Linked DNA regions of Tolumonas auensis DSM 9187. The protein of the gene in region 2 interacts with the protein of the main gene of each other region in a pairwise test. Links are inferred from orthologs where the notes say so. Each region holds a gene or a part of one and is shown on either strand. Other genes may lie near its edges. The genes, in order: TOLA_RS00080 and TOLA_RS04155.

Region 1 (3,087 bases), 870 kb from region 2 along the record:
TGCCGCACTGCTGCTTCTGCCTCTGGCAATTGTGTTTACGCAGGCGTTAGCAAAAGGCCTGAGTTTTTTCTGGCAGAGTCTGATTGATACGGATGCATTGGCGGCACTGCGGCTGACGCTGTTTACGGTAATTTGCTCTGTACCCATGAATATCCTCTTTGGATTGACAGCGGCCTGGGCGATTGGCCGCTTCCGTTTCCGTGGCCGTCAGGCACTTATCACACTGATTGACCTGCCATTTTCGGTGTCACCGGTCATTGCGGGTCTGATGTTTGTGCTGCTGTTCGGCAACCGCGGCTGGTTGGGCGAATGGCTGCAGGCGCATGATATCAGCATCATTTTTAATACCCCGGGCATCATTCTGGCCACCATGTTTATTACCGTCCCGTTTGTGGTACGTGAATTGTTGCCACAGATGGAAGCTCGCGGCTCGGAAGAAGAAGAAGCGGCGCAGGTGCTGGGTGCCAATGGCTGGCAGACTTTCTGGCGAGTCACATTACCGGGTATCCGCTGGAGTTTGCTGTACGGCGTGATCCTGTGTACGGCGCGTGCGGTAGGTGAGTTCGGTGCGGTATCTGTGGTTTCCGGTCATATCCGGGGTCAGACCAATACGCTGCCGCTGCATATCGAAATTTTATATAACGAATACCAGACCAATGCTGCCTTTGCTGTGGCATCGCTGCTGGCCCTGTTCGGTTTGTTTACCCTGCTGGCGGAAACTGTATTAAACCGCCTGCGCCATCGTTAATTAAGGAGATGTAAGTCATGAGTATTCAGGTAGAGCACATTGAGAAGCGCTTCAACCAGTTTGCCGCACTGCATGACATCAACATCACTTTCCCGACCGGGGAACTGGTGGCGCTGTTAGGTCCGTCCGGATGTGGTAAAACAACCTTACTGCGTATTATTGCCGGCCTGGAACAGGCGGATAGTGGTCGTATCCTGTTGAATGGTACAGATGCATCAGAAATGCATGTGCGCGAACGTAATGTCGGCTTCGTGTTCCAGCATTATGCGTTGTTCCGTCATATGACAGTATTTGAGAATGTGGCTTTCGGTTTACGGGTAAAACCACGAAAAACACGGCCAAACGAAAATGAAATCCAGAAAAAAGTAAAAAGCTTGCTGGATCTGATCCAGCTGGGACATGTCGCCGATCGTTACCCAACTCAGTTGTCCGGTGGTCAGCGTCAGCGTGTCGCTCTGGCGCGTGCACTGGCGGTTGAACCGCAGGTGCTGTTGCTGGATGAGCCTTTCGGGGCGCTGGATGCCCAGGTGCGTAAAGAGCTCCGCCGCTGGTTACGCCGGCTGCACGATGAACTGCATGTTACCAGTCTGTTTGTGACGCACGATCAGGAAGAAGCGCTGGAAGTGGCGGATCGGGTGGTGCTGATGAATGCCGGCCGTATCGAACAGTTCGCAACACCGCAGGAAGTATATGAAAAACCGGCTACCGAATTTGTGCATCGTTTCCTGGGGACGGTTAACTTGTTCCACGGCCAGCTGCACAGTGGTCAACTGGATATTTCCGGCTCGACATTAACCAATAATGTTTCCGGACAGACCGCGGCCGATGTTAATTCGATCGCATATGTTCGTCCGCATGAACTGGATCTGTTACCGGCAGCGGCAGCACAGGGTATTCCGGCCACGGTTGTACGTATTCTGCCGTTTGGTGCCGCATATCGTGTTGAAGTCACAGCCAATAATGGCGTGGCGCGCACCTTAATTGAAGTCGATGTGCCGCGTGAGCGGGTAATTATGCTAGAGTTATTGCCAGGTAAATCAGTCAGGCTGGTGGCTCGTCAGGCACAGCTGTATCAGCCGGAAACTAAGGATAACGTGGCTTGAATTTTCAACAGCTCAAGATTATTCGTGAAGCAGCCCGCTGCCACTTCAATCTGACGGAAGTGGCCAATACCCTGTATACCTCGCAGTCCGGCGTCAGCCGGCATATCAAAGAGCTGGAAGATGAACTTGGTGTGGAGCTCTTTATCCGCCGGGGCAAGCGTCTGCTGGGTATGACTGAGCCGGGTAAAGCCTTGTTGACGATGGCAGAGCGTATCCTGACCGAGGCGAACAACATTCGTCGTCTGGCTGATAACTTCGCGAATAGCGATCGGGGCCGTCTGCATGTGGCCACCACGCATACCCAGGCGCGCTACGCGTTGCCAGGTATCATCAAAGAGTTTCGTACACAATATCCGCAAGTTCAGTTAGTGCTGCATCAGGGGAGTCCGAGCGAGATCGTTTCGATGCTGCTCAGTGGTGAAACCGATATTGGTCTCACCAGCGAACTGATGGCGGACTATGAAGAAATCGCTGCATTTCCATATTACAGCTGGCACCATGCCATTCTGGTTCCCCGTGGCCATCCGCTGACAGAGTTGCCGGAGGTGACGCTGGAGGATTTAAGTGCCTGGCCGCTGGTCACCTATCAGACCGGGCTTACCGGACGCACCAAGATTGATGCTGCGTTTGCGATGGCCGGTATTGTGCCGGATATTGTCTTAAGCGCGCAGGATTCCGATGTCATCAAAACCTATGTTGAACTGGGTCTCGGCGTTGGTATTCTGGCGGATATGGCTATCGATGCTGTGAAAGACAGTAATCTGGTTCGTCTGAATGCAGAACATCTGTTCCCGGCCAATACGGCTTGGTTCGGGATGAAAAAAGGAAAGTTCCAGCCCAATTTTGCCTGGCATTTCCTGCAGATTTGTAATCCATCACTGGCCATCAGCGACATTCAGGCGCAGGTATTTGCCACCGGTGAACTTCAGACACCGCTGCATTACGAAATTTAAAAGACGAGACTCAGAAACTGGCGGAAGTGATGGGCTGAGGTTAATTCAGCCCTTTGCGGATCAGGTAACGGTAGGGAGGTTGTTCCGTATCACTGGCTAACAGAGTGTGATCCATGAAACGGCAGAAGCTCGGAATATCCCGCACAGTGGCCGGGTCATCGGCAATCACCAGCAACGTTTCACCTTCCTGCATCAGGCGTACTGTTTTACGTACCATCATTACCGGTTCAGGACAACGCAAACCGCTGGCATCCAGTGTCTGATTAATATCATCTGCCGAAAA
Region 2 (3,188 bases):
CACAATGCCCAACAAACAGATGCTGGCGGCGGTGGGACAATGTCACCTGATGCAGGTATGGCAGAATCTGTTCAGCATTTACGGGCTGCAGATTGGTCAGTTATTGCTGACCCGCGCTGATCTGGAAGATCGCGAACGTTATCTGAATGCGCGCGATACGCTGCAGACATTGCTGCACAACCGTATTATCCCTGTTATTAACGAAAACGACGCCGTTGCGATTGCCGAAATCAAAGTCGGTGATAATGACAACCTGTCAGCTCGCGCTGCAATTCTGGCCGATGCGGATTTATTGATCCTGCTGACCGATCAGAAAGGGCTGTTTACTGCTGATCCGCGTACTAATCCTGATGCAACATTGATCGAGGAAGTGACCGAAATCACCGATCAGCTGCGTAGTCTGGCCGGTGACAGCGTGAGTGGCCTCGGCACCGGTGGTATGTCTACCAAACTGCAGGCGGCCGATATTGCCTGCCGTGCGGGTATTGAAGTGGTTATTGCCAGTGGCAAGACACCGGAAGTGGTGGGCCGTCTGGCTAATAACGAAAAAGTGGGCACCCGCTTTAAAGCACAGGCCAACCCGCTGGAAGGACGCAAGAGCTGGATCCTGGCCGGTCCGCAGTCACACGGTGAAATTCACATTGATGTCGGTGCCGTGAAAGCGGTTCATGACAAAGGTTCCAGTCTGTTACCGAAAGGTATCACTAAGATTGCCGGTGAATTCGGCCGCGGTGAAGCGGTGCGTATTATCACACCGGAAGGTAAAGAGCTGGCGCGTGGTATTACCCGTTATACTGCTGATGAATTAGAACGTGTACGCGGTCATCATTCCGATGAAATCGAATCGTGTTTAGGTTACGGCTATGGTCCGGTGGCAATCCATCGCGATGACATGGTATTGCTGTAAGGGAGAATGAGCATGAGTTTATTAGCAATGGGCAAGGCAGCCCGTGAAGCGTCATTTGAGCTGGCTGTTGCGGCTACGGCACGCAAAAATCAGGCATTGCTGGCGATGGCAGAAGAACTGGAATTGCAGCAGGATGTGATCCTGGCGGCGAATGCCAAAGATATCGAAGCCGGTCGCTCCTCAGGGTTAACCGATGCCATGCTGGATCGTCTGCTGCTGAATGAGTCACGTCTGGCCGGGATTGTGGCGGATGTACGCAAAGTCGTGACGCTGGACGATCCGGTCGGTTCTGAAATTGACAGTCGCGTGCTGGAAAACGGGATGCGCCTGTCGCGTCGCCGCGTACCGATTGGCGTGATCGGCGTGATTTATGAAGCGCGTCCGAACGTCACCATTGATATCGCGGCGCTGTGTCTGAAAACCGGCAATGCCAGCATTCTGCGCGGTGGCCGTGAGACATTTAATTCCAACATGGCGCTGGTAAAAGTCATTCAGGCTGCGTTGGCGAAAACCGGTCTGCCTGCAGCATCAGTGCAATATATTGAAAGTCCGGATCGTGCGCTGGTCAGCGAATTGCTGACCATGGATCAGTATGTCGACATGATCATTCCACGCGGCGGTGCGAATCTGCATCGTCTGTGTAAAGATCAGAGCACCATTCCGGTGATCATCGGTGGTTTCGGTGTCAGCCATCTGTATGTGGATGAAAGTGCCGATCTGATTCGTGCTATCGACGTAATTGATAATGCCAAAGTACAGCGTCCGTCAGCCTGTAACTCACTGGATACGTTGCTGCTGAATGAAAAAATCGCCGCTGAGATCGTGCCCGCGCTGGTTGCCCGTATGAATCAGCAGAAAGTCACGCTGGTGGCAGAACCGAAAGCGTTTGCATTGCTGCAGGCCGCGGGTGCGGAACAGTTGCGTGCAGCCGGTGCGGAAGATTTTGACACCGAATGGCTGAGTCTGACGCTGGGTGTGAAAGTGGTCGCGGATGTCAAAGCAGCAATTGCTCATCTGCAGGAACATAATGCCTGCCATTCGGATGCAATTCTGACCAACGATCTGAAGTGCGCCGAGTATTTCATTAATGCTGCGGGCTCTGCGGCTGTGTATGTGAATGCCTCGACTCGTTTCACGGATGGCGCCCAATTTGGTCTGGGGGCAGAAGTTGCTGTTTCTACTCAGAAATTGCATGCCCGTGGTCCGATGGGCTTAACCGAACTGACCAGTTACAAGTGGATCGGTCAGGCGGATTATCTGAGCCGTAGCTGATTTACTGCCGCAATCTGAAAAAGCCACACCCGTGTTCGTGTGGCTTTTTTTATTTTTGTTTCTGTACTAACCGGGATTTTAGTTGGTTGATCCTGCTTTCGGCGCGATCTTCCGATGATAAACAAGGTATAATGCAGTATTGCCACATTTTCGTTTTAATATGCGGGCTAACCCGCAGCCAAATTTAAACAGGTAGATAGTCGTTATGATGAAGCACAGAATTGATGTGATGATCCCGGAAGATGAATTACAGGCCAAGGTGGCAGAGCTGGGGCGTCAGATCACCGCGCATTATCAGGGAACCTCTGAACTGGTGCTGATCGGATTATTGCGTGGTTCCTGCCTGTTTCTGGCTGATTTGAGCCGGCATATCGATTTACCGGTCAGTCTCGATTTCATGACCGCGTCCAGCTATGGCAACAGCACCACCTCTTCCCGTGAAGTGCGGGTACTGAAAGATCTGGATGATGAGATCAAGGGCAAAGATGTCCTGATCGTGGAAGACATCATCGACAGCGGTTTTACCTTAAGCAAAATCCGCGACATCATCGGTCTGCGTGAGCCTAAATCGCTGGCTATCTGTACGCTGCTGAATAAACCGGCGCGCCGTGAAGTGCAGGTCCCGGTTGAATGGACAGGCTTTACTATTCCGGATGAATTCGTCGTGGGCTATGGTATCGATTACGCACAGCTGTACCGTAACCTACGTTTTATCGGCAAAGTGATCCCGCAAGAGTGATCTTATGCGATTTAGAAAGCCACCTGCGGGTGGCTTTTTTATTGGGGCAGCAAATCAGTTGCCAGCAGTTTACTCAGCCGACGGGATTCCGGATGGCGCCAGCGAATACGCGCCGGAATATTCTGGGTGACTGGTGCAGACAGTGGTTTGTCTTCCATCAGCGCCATCAGCGCACTGAAAGCATTGAAGGCAAGGGCGGTATAATCCTGAGCGATGCTGTCGATGCGCAGTGGCATAAAATCCAGCAGTTCATGATCATCAAAACTGGCC

What was found.
Region 1: the proteins of TOLA_RS04155 (region 2) and TOLA_RS00080 interact in binary tests that used the Escherichia coli proteins (3 or more experiments, as listed by UniProt). The link is inferred for Tolumonas auensis DSM 9187 from one-to-one orthologs.

Annotation. Positions count from the first base shown.
Region 1 is NC_012691.1:18,639-21,725, forward strand. What follows is about bases 48-2,808. They hold TOLA_RS00080 (sulfate/molybdate ABC transporter ATP-binding protein), read left to right. Parts: upstream 48-765; coding sequence 766-1,851; downstream 1,852-2,808. Other genes in these bases: cysW (sulfate ABC transporter permease subunit CysW), read left to right, coding at 48-748; cbl (HTH-type transcriptional regulator Cbl), read left to right, coding at 1,848-2,804. Also shown: more of cysW, read left to right, coding at 1-47; sulfurtransferase TusA, read right to left, coding at 2,845-3,087. UniProt on the Escherichia coli protein: Part of the ABC transporter complex CysAWTP involved in sulfate/thiosulfate import. Responsible for energy coupling to the transport system.
Region 2 is NC_012691.1:884,029-887,216, forward strand. The notes cover bases 188-3,049. They hold TOLA_RS04155 (glutamate-5-semialdehyde dehydrogenase), read left to right. Parts: upstream 188-919; coding sequence 920-2,179; downstream 2,180-3,049. Other genes in these bases: proB (glutamate 5-kinase), read left to right, coding at 188-907; hpt (hypoxanthine phosphoribosyltransferase), read left to right, coding at 2,388-2,918; TOLA_RS04165 (LacI family DNA-binding transcriptional regulator), read right to left, coding at 2,957-3,049. In the rest of the region: more of proB, read left to right, coding at 1-187; more of TOLA_RS04165, read right to left, coding at 3,050-3,188. UniProt on the Escherichia coli protein: Catalyzes the NADPH-dependent reduction of L-glutamate 5-phosphate into L-glutamate 5-semialdehyde and phosphate. The product spontaneously undergoes cyclization to form 1-pyrroline-5-carboxylate.